Lujinxingia sediminis: one gene and its partner. The protein of the gene in region 1 interacts with the protein of each later gene in a pairwise test. Links are inferred from orthologs where the notes say so. Each region holds a gene or a part of one and is shown on either strand. Other genes may lie near its edges.

Region 1 (7,263 bases):
ACTCGCGAGTCTGCGGGTAGGGGATGCCGTCATAGCGACGCACGGCCACATCGCCCGCGTTGTAGGCGGCGAGGATCAGGTTGATATCCCCATCGTAGCGCTCGATCAAGATGCGCAGGAACTTTGCGCCTCCAAAGACGTTCTGTCGAGCGTCAAAGGCGTTGCTCACGCCGAGCGACTCGGCGGTGCGCGGCATCAACTGCATCAAACCCATGGCGCCGGCGTGGCTGACCACGTGGGGTTGAAAGGCGCTCTCCACGCGAATGACCGCTTTAATGAAACCAAAGGGCAAGTCGTAGGCCAGGGCGGCTTCTTCGATCAGGTCGTCGAAGTAAGCCTCGCGCGCATTAAACGAGCCGGGAAGACCACGGCGGGCGTCCTCCCGGGCCCGGGAGAGCTGCGGGTCGGCCGTGGGCTGTGCGGTCGATGGTGTTGCACGTGATGAGGCGGAAGACGGCCGGGGCTGTGGTCGTGCGGAGGGCCCCTCACTGAGCACTTCGAGCAACTTATACTCCGGGTGACGTTCACTGGTGATCAGCACCTCGCCACTGGGAGTTTCGTAAGAGTAGAGCTGAGCGGCGGCCGTAGAGGCGCCGAACACCAGCATCGCTGCGGCGCTCATCGCTGCAAGATATCGACCGACCATTCTTTCACTCCGTAGCTAAGACCCGGGAAATCCCTTTGAAGCAGTCGCCGTGTCGCAAACCGATGCCCACGTACACGGCATGCATTAGAGGACAGCTTCTCCTCCCGGGCAAGAAAAGCCCGAGGCGCGCCAATCTCGCTGTGAACCGGGCGAAACCCGACGGACTCAAGCCTGCGAACGGGCGTGATTGACACCGCCTTGCGCGCTTCCCTACACTCCGCAGGCTTCGCGCCCGGCGAAAATGGGGGCGCTTCTTGCAATGCAAATCAGCGACGGACACACCGATGAGTGAGAGCGCCCCCGACGCCACCCCCGCCCGCATGTGGTGGCGAGAGCTCGATGGCTTTGTACAACGCCCGACCGACTTTTTGAAAACCCATGGCTGGGTCTTTCTTCTGGCCCTGGCCGTCGTGCTGCCCTTTGTCGGCAGCTTCGGACTCTGGGACCCCTGGGAGACGCACTACGGCGAAGTGGGCCGCCAGATCACCGAGCGCAACGACTGGATCAGCACCTGGTGGGGAAGCCACTGGGTCGACTCCAAGGGGGGCACCGAGGGCTCCTACTTCTACTCCAAGCCGATCCTCCTGATGTGGATGATGGCGATCGGTATGGAGATCTTCGGCGTCAACGCGTTTGCCGTGCGTCTGGGGGTGGCGCTGATCGGCGCGCTGGGCATCATGTCGGTCTATGCCTTCGGGGCGACGGTCTTTAAGCGCCGTGCCGGCGGGTTGATGGCGCTGGTGCTCGCAAGCTCCCCCTTCTGGTTTATGCTCGGGCGGCAGGCCCAGACCGACATGCCTTTTGTGGGCATGATGACGGTGGGCATGTGCTTCTTTATGATGGGGGCCTTTGGTAAAGATCGCGATATGCTGGCCAGCAAGTTCACCTATGCGCTGGGCCTGGGTTGGATCGGCGTGCTGACCATCCCGCAGATATCGCTTGTGCTCATCGGCCTCTCGCGTTGGCGAGGCCCGAAGAACGCGCTGATGGACGCGTTGGGCGATTCGGTCAACCTGGTGGTGATCGTCTTCGGTGTGATCTTCATCCTCAGCGCCCTCCTGATCGTCGCCGGGCTCGTCTGGAACCACACTCGCCGCAAGAAGATCGCGCTGGCCGGGGTGCTGCTGACCTGGGCGCCGCTCTTTGCGACTCTGCTCGGCGTGCTGATTACCGCTGCAGATCGCCCTCGCGCGTTGCTGGGATGGTTTGTCTGGGGCCCCACCCAGGCCGCCCTCTACGCCTCGTGCGTGCTCGGCGTTCTCTACCTGACGCTGGAGCGACCCACGGTGCATCGCGGTCGCATCTACATGCTCACCTTCTATGCCTTCATCGGGCTTGCGACGCTGGCCAAGGGGTTGCTGGGCTTTATGCTGCCCGGCGCGGTGCTCTTCCTCTACATTTTGATCACGCGGGAATGGTCGCTGATGAAGCGGGTAGAGTTCTGGCGCGGCGTGCTGGTGTTTATCGCGGTGGCTTTCCCCTGGTACGCCGCGATGCTGATTCGGCACCACCCGGGCTTCTGGAACCGCTTCTTTGTGCACGATCACTTTAAGCGCCTTACAAGTGGCGTACACCAGCTGACCACCGGCTCTTTTGAGCACTTTTTGCGTTGGCTGGGTTACGGGCTCTTTCCCTGGGTGGGCTTTGTGCCGGCGGCGATCGCCCGTTTCTTCGGCGGCCATAAGGTGCGGCTTAACAGCGACGAGGGCCGCGCAAGCCTGATGTTGCTGATGTGGGCGCTGGTGGCCTTTACGCTCTTTACGCTCTCGAGCACGAAGTTCCACCACTACATCTTTCCGGTGGTGCCGGCGCTGGCGATGCTGGTGGCGTTGGCGATCGATGATCTGCTCGACGGCGACCTTCCCCTGGGGGGGGCGCTCTTTGGAGTGGGCGCGGTGATCGCGGCGGTGATCGCTGTGGAGTTTGTGCTCGACCCGCAGCAGATCAAAAACCTCTTCTCCTACCGCTACGAGCGCGAATGGAACCACGGGGCGTGGGACCCGTACTTCCAGACCTGGCTCAAACCCATTGTGACCCTCTGCGTGCTGGGTGCGCTGGGGATGGGGCTTGCCCGCGGCGAACGCGTGCGCAGAGTGGCGCTGGGCGTTACCGGGGTCGGAGCACTTGCGATGGCGTTTTTCTGCCTGAACATCTACATGCCGACCATCAGCTCGACGATGAGCCAGAAGCAGCTATGGGACCGCTACTACGATCTCTGCACCGAGGTGGAAGCTCCACCCGGGGCCGATACCCGCAAGACGTACTGTGAGGAGCCGGTGATCGCCTATCGCCTCAACTGGCGTGGCGAGGTCTACCACACCCACAACCTGGTCATTCCCATTCGCAGCGATGAGGACTGGGAGAAGTATAAAAAAGAGCAGACGGAAGGACCGATCTACGCGATCATGCAGAACGTGCGCTACCGCGGGGAGTTTCAGCGAAAGCTCCCCGAACGCTGGAAAGGCCAGGCCTGCCTTGTGCACAACGAGAATCTGAAGTTTGTGCTGGCCAAGGTCCCCTGCGCGCCCGATGACCCGGCGCGCGTGGACGATGCCGAGAAGAAGAGTGACGCGGAGCGTTAAGTCGCCCGAATTTTCAAACGTGACGCGCGGCGTTAATCGCGGCGATGGTAATGTTCTCAACGGCTTAGGGCGCCTTCCCAATCGGGGGCATTGCTGTTACGCTCTGCGCGCCCTGGCGCACCCAAAATCGGTCCCTACCCTTGGGCCCGCGCAAGCAAGCATAACTGTTGGTTTTAGTGACAAAGTCTTCGACGGAGATAGTCAATGAGCACAGCGAAGTTGACCCTGAATGGCAACGAGTACGAACTTCCCACCTTCGTGGGCAGTGAAGGTGAGGTCGCGATCGAGATCGCCAAGCTGCGGGGCACCACCGGGGCAGTGACCCTGGACAGCGGCTACGGCAACACGGGTTCTTGCAAGAGCGAGATCACGTTTATCGATGGCGAGAAGGGCATCCTTCGCTACCGCGGCTACTCCATTGAGGAGCTTGCTGAGAAGGTCTCCTTTGAAGAGGTCGCCTATCTGGTGATCTGGGGTGAGCTTCCCACTGCCGACCAGCTCAAGAGCTTCACCGCGCGTCTGGAGGAGTACGCCATCGTCGATGAGGGCGTGAAGACGATCCTCTCGGGCTTCCCGCGCACCGCGCACCCGATGGCGATGCTGGGCGCTGTGATGGCTTCGTTCGGTTCCTTTGTGGAGACCACCGGCGACTCTGAGGAAGACATCCTGCGTATCATCGCCGGGATGAACTCGCTTGCAGCCTACATCTACCGCTACCGCCGTGGTCTTCCCTACGTTTACCCGGCCAGGGGCCTGAGCTACTCCGGTCAGTTCCTCCACCAGATGTGGGGCGAGCCCACCGGTGAGCCGAAGATCAACTCGGCGGTTGAGCAGGCGCTCAACAAGCTCTTGATCCTTCACGCCGACCACGAGCAGAACTGCAGCGCCTCGACGGTGCGCATGGTGGGCAGCGCCCACGCCTCGCTCTATGCCTCGATCTCGGCCGGTGTCGGCGCGCTCTCCGGCCCCTTGCACGGTGGTGCCAACCAGGCCGTGCTCGAGATGCTCGAAGAGATCCAGAACGACGGCGGCGACTTTGAGAAGTACGTCGGTCTGGCCAAAGACAAAGAGTCGGGCTTCCGCCTGATGGGCTTTGGCCACCGCGTCTACAAGAACTTCGACCCCCGCGCCAAGATCCTTAAGGCGGCTTGCGACGACGTGCTTGACTCGCTGGGCGTTGACGATCCCCTCCTCGACATCGCCAAGAAGCTCGAGAAGGTCGCGCTCGAAGACGAGTTCTTCGTCAAGCGTAAGCTCTACCCCAACGTCGACTTCTACAGCGGCATCATCTACCGCGCGCTGAACATCCCCACCGAGATGTTCACCGTGATGTTCGCCCTGGGTCGCGTGCCGGGCTGGATCGCGCAGTGGCACGAGATGCGCAATGACCCGACCGGTCGCATTCACCGCCCGCGTCAGATCTACACCGGCGCCACCGAGCGCGCCGTCACTCCGATCTCCGAGCGCTAAGTCGCCGGTGATTCAGGTGTAGAAACACACGAACGGGCCCCGAACCATCGGGGCCCGTTTTTTTCGGCCATGGATCGGGCGTTGTGCCGCCACATAGGAGCCTTCATCGCATGCCGAAAAATGGATGCGCCGAAGCCCGGCTCGTTTCATGGAGCAACAAAAAAAACCGCGACCCTGTGAAGAGTCGCGGCTTTGCTGATTGCCTGATGGAAAGGCTTAGAGCGGAATGTTGCCGTGCTTACGGGGCAGGTTCTCCGCGCGCTTGTTCTCAAGCATCTCCAGGGCTTGAATCAGGCGCGGACGGGTGTCGCGGGGGAAGATGATCTCGTCGATGTACCCGAGCTCCGCGGCCTTGAAGGGGTTGGCAAAGGTCTCGCGGTACTCGGCGACGAGCTCGTCTTTGCGGGCGACGGGGTCGTCGGCCTCAGCGAGCTCTTTGCGGAAGATAATGTTCACCGCGCCGTCCGGTCCCATCACGGCGATCTCGCCGGTGGGGTAGGCGAAGTTGATGTCGGCGCCGATATGCTTGGAGCTCATCACGTCGTAGGCGCCGCCGTAGGCCTTGCGGGTGATCAGCGTGACTTTGGGCACAGTGGCTTCCGCGTATGCGAAGAGGAGCTTCGCGCCGTGTTTGATGATGCCGCCGTACTCCTGGTCGACGCCGGGGAGGAAGCCTGGCACGTCCACCAGCGTCACGATGGGGATGTTAAAGGCGTCGCAGAAGCGCACAAAACGCGCGCCTTTGAGGCTGGCATTGATGTCCAGGCAGCCGGCCAGGTGAGCGGGCTGGTTGGCGACAATACCCACCGAACGGCCGCCCAGGCGGGCGAAGCCCACGACCATGTTGCGGGCAAAAGCCTCCTGAACTTCAAAGAAATAGCCGTCATCGACGACATGCCCGATGAGCTCTTTGATGTCGTAGGGCTTCGACGGATTCTCCGGCACCAGGGCGTCGAGTGCGGCGTCGCGGCGGTCAAACGCGTCATCGGTCGGCACGAAGGGCGCGTCTTCGGCGTTGTTGGAGGGCACAAAGGAGAGGAGCTCGCGGATCTTGGCGATGCACTCCTCCTCGGTCTGGGTCTCAAAGTGGGAGACGCCGCTGGTCTCACTGTGCACGTGTGCGCCGCCCAGCTCCTGCTTGGTAACCTCCTGGCTGGTGACCGTTTTCACGACCTCCGGGCCGGTGATGAACATGTAGGAGGTGTCCTGCACCATGAAGATAAAGTCGGTGATGGCCGGGCTGTAGACTGCGCCGCCGGCGCAGGGCCCCATAATCGCCGAGATCTGCGGGACGACGCCGCTGGCACGCACGTTGCGGTAGAAGATGTCGGCGTAACCAGCGAGGCTCGCCACACCCTCCTGGATGCGCGCCCCGCCGGAGTCGTTAAGCCCGATAACCGGTGCGCCACACTTTGTGGCGAGATCCATGACCTTGCAGATCTTCTCGGCGTAGGCGCCGCTTAAGCTTCCGCCAAAGACGGTGAAGTCCTGGGCGAAGACGTAGACCAGGCGACCGTCGACCTTACCGTAGCCTGTGACCACGCCGTCGCCGGGGATCTTCTGGTCGGCCATGCCGAAGTCGTTGCAGCGATTGGTGACGAACTTGTCGAGCTCCACGAAGGTGCCGGCGTCGAGGAGCAGGTCGATGCGCTCGCGCGCGGTGAGCTTGCCGGCTTCGTGCTGGCGATCGATGCGGGCCTGGCCGCCACCGAGCTCGGCGGCGTCGTTAAGCTCCTGGAGACGTTCGGCGTTGGACTTGGTGGTCATGGGCACAACCTCGGATCAGAGAGACGTGGACAGATGCCGCGAGTTGATTCGATGGGAGGGGGGGGCTCCGCTCGCGCTCAGACCGAAGAAGGGTTGAGCGAGAAGATGCTGGCGAGTCGGAGCCTGTAAATGACGTCAGTCGGCGTTGAGCGTGTCGAGGAAGAGTTCTTCGTAGCGAATTGCGGACTCCCGCCAGGAGAAGTCGCGAGCCATGTCGCGCACCATCAGGGGGCGCCACTTTCGGAAGTTTCGGTAGGCCGAGCCTGCGCGCTCGATGGCGCCGGCCAGCGCGTCGGCGCTGTGCTCGGTAAAGACAAAGCCGGTGCCGTTTTCAGGGTCTTCCCGAAGATCGGTGACCGTGTCGGCCAGTCCGCCGGTGGCGTGAACGACGGGCACGGTGCCATAGCGCATCGCGTAGATCTGCGTGAGCCCGCAGGGCTCAAAGCGGCTGGGCACGAGCAGCATGTCGGCGCTGGCTTGAATGCGGTGGGCCATCGCCTCGTCGTGACCGCCCAGGATGCGGGCACGGCGAGGGAACTCCTCTTCAAGTTGTTGGAGCTCTTTCAGAACCTTGTCAGGGCCATCGCCGAGAATCACGAGCTGGAAGCCGTCGCGCTCGTCTTTGAGCTCGGAGAGCAAGGAGCGAATGGCCGGCACCACAAGGTCGACACCCTTTTGCTCGGTGAGGCGGCTGACCATGCCGACCAGTGGCAGGGTGGGGCGTACGGGAAGGCCCAGGCTGTGCTGAAGGTGGGCTTTGTTCTGGCGTTTGCCGTTGAGGGTTTCAACGGTGTAGCG
Region 2 (7,406 bases), on another replicon or contig:
CGGCGTTATTAATGACGATGTCCAGGCGCCCAAAGCTCTCAATGGCGTGGGTCACCATCGCCTGCGCGTCGTCGGCGCTGGAGACCGAGCCGCGGTCGGCCACGGCCTTGCCGCCCAGCGCTTTGATCTCGTCGACGACCTTCTCAGCCAGGGCCTGCCCCTCATCCTCACCGTGGCGGCTCACGCCCAGATCGTTGACCACCACCGCCGCTCCAGCCTTCGCCAGGGCCAGCGCATACGCGCGCCCCAGCCCACCGCCGGCGCCGGTGATCAACGCAACCTTTCCATCAAACGCACCCATCTTCACTCCTCTCATTGCCGTGCTCTAAGAAGGCATCTTCAACATCGCTTCTCACCGCCCCGCGACGCCAGGTGCTCGCCAGCAGCCCCCGTGCCAACGCGCCCGCCCCGGCGGTCTGGACCATCACCTCACACACCATCATCAGGCGCACGTCCACCTCGCCCATGTCCTGCCCCGGAGCCGGACGACACACGCCCCCCCAACGCTGCATCGTCATCCTACCTGCTCGCCAGACTCAGCCCGGAGGCCAGGAGAACGCACGCCCGCCCAGCACATGCACGTGCAGATGAAAGACCGTCTGACCGACTTCCGCCCCGTTGTTGACCACCAGCCGAAAGCCGCTCTCCTCCAACCCCTCGATGCGCGCGACTTCTTTGGCCGCCAACATCAACGTGCCCAGCAAAAGCGCATCGTCTTCGTCGGCCTGCCCCACGTTGACGATGGGCTTTTTGGGGATCACCAGCACATGCACCGGCGCGGCCGGGTTGATATCCCGAAATGCCAGCACATCGTCGGTCTCGTAGACCTTATCGCAGGGAAGCTCCCCGCGAATGATTTTCGAAAAGATCGTCTCGTTGCTCACATCATCTCCTGACGTATTCAGATTTCATTCGGACTCATATCCCCCGAACCCTGCACACATGTTCCCAGGTGTCGCAAAACCATAGGCTCGCCGCAGCCCTTTGCCAAACCGGTTCACACGTTGTTTCAACTTCGCAGGCTCGGGCCTAACCCTCGTCCCCCTGCTCCTCCTCCGCAGTGACGCGGGGAGGACGCGGCCCCAGAAACGCGAGCGCGCCGGGCCGCACCGAAAACGCAAACTCCCGACCGGGAAAACTCTCCCCATCGAGGTTCAGCGGCACCTCCTCCTCAAAGCGAAGATGCGCCTCTTTGACCCGGCGGTAGACGATGTCGTGGCAGTCGGTGGCCTCGGGCTGACTGACCAGCTCGCGCATCTGCCGAACCATCTCGCTAAGCCCCATCGCCGGCACGATCACCAGATCGAGCAGGCCATCGTCGACCCGGGCCGCCGGGCAAAAGCTCCAGCCGCCGCCGGACTGCGGGCCGTTTCCCACAAAGATAAACGCCGCATCCCCCTCCCACTCCAACCCGGGAGCGCGGGCGTTAAGATGATGCACCGGCAGATCAAAAGCAGCGGGAATGGCTTTGACAAAATAGGCCAGACTTCCGGCCACATCTTTAAAGCCACGGGAGGTCTCGGCGGTGACCGTCGCGCCCGCCCCGGCAGTCGCCATGTTGATAAAATGACGATCGTTGATGCGCCCCACATCCACCGGCCAGGGCGCTTCATCAAGCCACCCGGCCAGCTGCGCGGGGCTCTCTTTTGGGTCGACCCCCAACGCGCCTAAAAAGTCGTTGCCGGTGCCGTAGGGAAGCCCGGCCATCGCCGGGCGCTGCGCCTCATCGAGCGCCATCAGCGCGTTGGCCACCTCATGCAACGTGCCGTCGCCGCCGCAGGCCACCACCAACTCTGCCCCGTCTTCGGCAGCCTCCCTCACCGCGCGCGCACCGTCACCCTCCTCCCAGGTGCAGCGCGGGCACACCCGGTAGCCCTTCTGGCGAAGCTCCCCCACAAGCTCACGCAACGCATCATCGGCCGCCGAGCTCGGGTTAAGCACCATGTAGATCGCCGCTTCTTTTTGGATCATCGCGAACCTCATCAAGAGTTCAGAGCGTCGCGCCGACGCACGTATTGAAATGCTGCTCGTCACGCTCTAACCTTCGCGCTGCACTCAACTTTCAAAGTGATTTTGTCGTCGCATCACCCGCGACGCCTCCGGAGGATAGGATGAACCGAGCGCTTTTACGACGTGTTCGCCGGCACATGCTCGCGAGCCTGATGATCATCACACTGAGCCTTACCCTGGGTGCGTGTGGCTCCGAGACAGGCGGAGCCAACACCCCGGACACAGGCGGTCTCACCGATGTGGGCACCGACGCCGATGATCCCGAAGACACCGAAGACACCGGTGACGCCGAAGATCCCGGCGACGCCGACAATTGCGACGTCTGCACCCCGGGCACCTCACGCTGCACCGACGAAGGCGCGCAAAACTGCGTGAGCCTTCAGGGCTGCGCACAGTGGGCCGACCCGGTGGTCTGCCAGACTGACGAAGTTTGCACCGGCGGGCGCTGCGCCGCAGGCTGCGAGGAGATCTGCGAGGTCGACGCCAGCGAGTGCGCCGGCGAAGGCGTGCGCACCTGCATCGAGAACATCGATGGCTGTCCGGAGTGGTCCGATGTTCAATCCTGCGAAGGCGACCTGATCTGCTCCGGCGGCCAATGCCAGTCGAGCTGCGAAGATGCCTGCACCGATGGCGAACTTCGCTGCGACGGCGACGGCGCCTTTCAGGCCTGCGAGCAACAGAGCACCGGATGCCTGGACTGGTCTGCCACCGAGTCCTGCGGCGAAAACCTCACCTGCGACGAAGGCATCTGCATCGGCTGCACCGATGGCGAGGAACGCTGCTCGGCCGACGCCACAAGCGTGGAGACCTGCCAGAGTGGCGCGTGGACTCCCAGCCAGTCCTGCCCCCTGAGCTGTTCGGCCGGCCAGTGCGACGATGAGGTTGCATGCCAGCCCGGCGTTCGCCGCTGCAACGGCCAGGTCGCCGAGCTCTGCAACGCCACTGGCACCGCCTACCTTCACGTGGCCACCTGTGCTGTGAGCTGCAACGCGGGTCTTTGCACCGGCGCCTGTGAGCCCGGTCAGCGGCGCTGCAACGGCCAGAACATCGAAACCTGCAACAGCTCTGGCACCGCCTGGGAAGTTGCCGAAACCTGCGCTGGCAGCTGCGACATCACCGCCGCAACCTGCGCACTTGATGAACTCGACATTAGCACCGACATCAACCTCGACGGACTCGTACTCGTCGACGGCCCCTTCATCGTGCGCCCCGGCGTCACGGTCACCAGCCCCACCGGTGACCTGACCATCCGCGCAAGCTCCATTCATGTGGAACTGGGCGGCTCCATCGTCCTCGCACCCACCGGCCAAACCGCCGCCGGCAGAGGTGTTGATGGTGTCTACTGCGCCTACCCCACCTACGTGTACACCGATGGCACCGGCGGGGGCTACGGCACCCGCGGCCAGGCGCAGACCTGCCGCTCCGGCGGCTCAATTCACGGAGTGGAACCCAACTCCGATGTCAGCGCCGGCAGCCCCGGAGGAAAAGGATACGGCAACAACGGCACCCCCGGCGGCCTGGGCGGCGGCCGCTTGAGTCTGGAGGCCAACACCATCCTCATTGAAGGCAGCCTGCGCGCCGACGGCCAGGATGTTCTGGACGGCGCCGCCTACCAGGGCGGCGCAGGCTCCGGCGGTGGCATTCGTCTGGCCGCCAACGACCTGACGGTCTCCGGCACCATCAGCGCCGCCGGTGGTATCACCGACAACGGCGCGGGCCACGGAGGTGAGGGCCGCCTCAAGCTCTTCTACGGCGACGCCATCGAGATCACCGGCACCGTCACCGGCGTCCTCACGCAAGACATCCTGCCGCCGCTCCAGCTTTTCAGTTCCACGCACCCGGTCAGCGATCGTGTCTATAACGACGACTTTGACACCATCGCGCTGAGCTGGGAGCGCCCCTTCCCCGGCCTGCAGGGCTACTACCACCGCGTCGATCGCAACCCCTACACCCTGGTGGAGCCCTCCAACGGTCAATTCACCGACCAGGATGTCATCACCTACACCCGCGACGACGTCGACGCTGGACGCAACTACCTGCACGTCACCTCGGTCGACAGCGGCTTTGAAGTCGGTGAGTCGCCCACTCACTTCACCGTGCGCCTGACCGACGGGCCCCCCACCCTCTCCAGCGACACTCACTCCAACTCCGCCAACTTCTACACCAACGACGACGCCTTCATCCGCTGGACCGATCGCCACGACGACAGCAACTTCACCGGCTACCGCTACGTCATCGATCGTTTTGGTGACACCATCCCCACCCACGACGATCTCGCCCTCCCGGTCACCCAGAAGCAGATCCTGCTGGCCGACCTCGATCCGGGCATCTGGGCCTTCCATCTGGTTTCGGTTGACACCATGGGCTACCTCAACCGGACCGCCTCCACCTACGTGCTGCGCATCGGCGAGGATCCCGGCAAAGGCTCGGTCAGCGGCATTGTCACCGACAGCAGCGGGCAGCCTGTGGCAAACGCCACCATCTCGCTCAACCGCGGGCTTATCAACAGCACAGTGCCCGCGATGCACACCACCGCCAGTGGCACCTTCAACCTGCAGAACGTGCCGGCCGGTGAGTGGGAAGTGGGCGTCTACATCGAAAGCTCCACCACCGGAACCTTCGAGCTCACCCACACCCACGACATCGTGGTCAACGCCGATCTGACCACCAACGTCACGGTCACCATGCCCTGATCGTGTTCACATAACGCGGTGTCATGCGTTTTTACAGGACACCCCGCGAAACCCCCGGCAGGCGCAAAAATCACCCTTTGATTTTTGCGCCTGCTTTGCTTAACGTCCCTTCCATTGACGCAATGTAACACGTGCTCACCAGCACGAAGCCCCCGAAAGGCGCTTCTGACTGGGGAGTCAGTTTCGGGTTTGATCCCCGTTCCCGCTTATGCTTTGGTATCCCCACTTCGTTCCATAATGCTGATTCCGCCCCCTTCAAAGGAGTCTCCATGCGCTACAACTTTGGCCCAAAAGCCAGCTGGTTCGCGCTGCTTTTGAGCGCATTGCTCATGGCCACGGCCTGTAACACCACCGATCCCACCAACACTCAGCCTACCCCCGATAACCAGGTCGGCGAGGATACCGGAAACAATCCCGGTCCCGAAGACGACACCGGAAACAATCCCGGTCCCGAAGACGACACCGGAAACAATCCCGGTCCTGAAGATGACACCGGAAACAATCCCGGCCCTGAAGACGACGCCGGAAACAATCCCGGTCCTGAAGACGATGCCGGAAACACCCCCGAGCCAGCAGCGCCCGTGGGCTCGATCGTGCAACAGAGCGCCGGCGCCCAGAGCGCCAGCTCGGAGAGCTACCAGCTGCGCCTCAACCTCGGCGCTCCGACCGCAGCTCCCGCAGAGAGTTCCAGCTACAAAGCTCGACCGGCCGTAGGTGCCGGCAACTAATACGGATGGATGAACGCCCCCAACGCTCTGACCCAGACCTATCTGTACCTTCCAGACAAAACTCAACTCAGGGGAGAAAACATGAACACTTCCAGACTGCTCACCGGCCTCGCCACCGCCCTGGCCGCCACCGCCCTTGCGCTGCCCTCCGCGCTTGCTGAAACGCCCGCGCTCTACCCGGTTCAGGGCTACCTCACCGACGCCGATGGCGCTCCCATCGACGGCGAACTCGACATCCGCTTTCGCCTCTACGATGCGTCTGAAAACGACGTCTTCACCGAGCTTGCCACGGTGAACATCGACAACGGCGCCTTCACTCACTACGTCGGCTCGGTCGAGAGCCTCGACGCCGAACTTTTTGCGCAATTCTCCGAGCTGAGCCTGGGCGTCAAGGTCGGCACCGACAGCGAAATGAGCCCCCGCATGGCTGTGGGCTCGGTGCCCTACGCCGCGCGTGCCAACAGCGCCGCGGTGGCCGACGTCGCCGCCGAACTCGCCGGCTTCAATTTGTTGGACTTCGTCCCCCGCGACGAGGCGGCTTCCATCACCGCCGGCATGCTCGCCGAGGGGTCTGTCGATGTCGCGGCGGTCGACGGTGCTCAGCCCATCTACCGCGTGACCAACGATTTTTGCGACGTACGTCCAGGGACGCTCTCGTTTAGAAGCAAATGCTACGCCAACCAGAAGCACGTCGATAGCTGCAACAACACATGTAACAGGCAAACTCGCGCGCGTATGTGTAATGGCCATTGTGGATGCGTTAATCACACCATCATCTTAACCCCCTGCCCTATCGGACAAGTTTGTCCGCCGCCTCCCCCCAACCCCTGGCCCTCCGCTCCGCAATGCGACAACGAGCTGGTCGGCCACATCCTGCCCCAGTGATGCCTCACCCATCACTGCCGCAAAAAGCTAAGGCGCCACAGCGCGCCTGAACCCTGCAGCCCGCACTCCATGAACCCGCCCAGGCCCATCCTGTGGCGGGTTTTGGAGTTCTTGGCCGGGCGTCAGGCCTTTTTGCATGTTCGGACGCCTGGCACCCGATCTTCTGCATCTGCTCTGCGCCCATGTTCGGACGCCTGGCACCCGAGCTTCTCGAACGCCTGGCACCCGATCTTCTGCATCTGCTCTGCGCCCATGTTCGGACGCCTGGCACCCGATCTTCTCGGACGCCTGGCACCCGATCTTCTGCATCTGATCCACGCCCATGTTCGGACGCCTGGCACCCGATCTTCTCGCCATGTTCGAACGCCTGGCACCCCATCCCCCCGGATATCATTCATGGCATAGCTCAGGGCAGCGCGCGCATCGCATCCTCAAAAGGACGCACCCGGTTGCCGTAAAAGTAGATGACCTCAAGCTTCTGCAACATCACCCCGTCAGCCCAGGTCTTGACCACCTCGGGCACGTGGTACATGCGCAGATACTCCAGCCCCTCGTAGACCACCCGGTCGGGCGCGGCCTCGTGCAAAAAGGGTGAGAGCTGCACCTTGCCACTGCGCTCCAGAGTCTTGAGGCGAGCGAGCGCATCTTCCACCCCGGCGTGGACCTCCTCCCAGGGCAAAATCTCCTCGGCCCCAAAACGCACCAGCCGGTAAACATCCCAGCCCGGAAATCGCCGCTGCAGACGATCGAAAAGCACCCAGCTCACCACCTGCGTGGGCATCAATACCGTATGCTCAAGAAAGGCCTGCGCGATGCGCTCACCGGTATGGCGGGTGTACTGGCGGTCGCGGGCAGCGTCTTCAACCACCTCGCCAGTGCGCGCCGAACGCACATAATCGATGCGATTCACGCGCCGCCCCCGGCTATCGTAGCTCTCCCCGTCGACCCGCACCCGATTGCCAAAGGTATCCAGCGGCTCGCCAAAACGCAGGATCGTGGTGGAATCCATCTTCATCGTATTCATCACAAAACGCGTGATCGCCGAGAGCTGATTGAACTCATCATTCTCCAGCAGGTAGCGCCCCTTGCC

Evidence for each region.
Region 2: the proteins of EA187_RS05535 (region 1) and EA187_RS07810 interact in binary tests that used the Escherichia coli proteins (3 or more experiments, as listed by UniProt). The link is inferred for Lujinxingia sediminis from one-to-one orthologs.

The regions. Positions count from the first base shown.
Region 1 is NZ_SADD01000001.1:1,367,439-1,374,701, reverse strand. Bases 2,780-5,565 are described here. They hold EA187_RS05535 (citrate synthase), read left to right. Parts: upstream 2,780-3,432; coding sequence 3,433-4,698; downstream 4,699-5,565. Other genes in these bases: EA187_RS05530 (acyl-CoA carboxylase subunit beta), read right to left, coding at 4,915-5,565; EA187_RS05540 (glycosyltransferase family 39 protein), read left to right, coding at 2,780-3,228. Outside these bases: EA187_RS05545 (lytic transglycosylase domain-containing protein), read right to left, coding at 1-646; more of EA187_RS05540, read left to right, coding at 931-2,779; more of EA187_RS05530, read right to left, coding at 5,566-6,465; glycogen synthase GlgA, read right to left, coding at 6,601-7,263.
Region 2 is NZ_SADD01000002.1:571,557-578,962, forward strand. Bases 1-2,929 are described here. They hold EA187_RS07810 (YegS/Rv2252/BmrU family lipid kinase), read right to left. Parts: upstream 1,972-2,929; coding sequence 1,030-1,971; downstream 1-1,029. Other genes in these bases: EA187_RS07795 (SDR family NAD(P)-dependent oxidoreductase), read right to left, coding at 1-301; EA187_RS07800 (hypothetical protein), read right to left, coding at 288-518; EA187_RS07805 (histidine triad nucleotide-binding protein), read right to left, coding at 537-884; EA187_RS07815 (carboxypeptidase-like regulatory domain-containing protein), read left to right, coding at 2,112-2,929. Outside these bases: more of EA187_RS07815, read left to right, coding at 2,930-4,703; EA187_RS20945 (hypothetical protein), read left to right, coding at 4,973-5,431; EA187_RS07825 (hypothetical protein), read left to right, coding at 5,513-6,316; EA187_RS07830 (1-acyl-sn-glycerol-3-phosphate acyltransferase), read right to left, coding at 6,723-7,406. UniProt on the Escherichia coli protein: In vitro phosphorylates phosphatidylglycerol but not diacylglycerol; the in vivo substrate is unknown.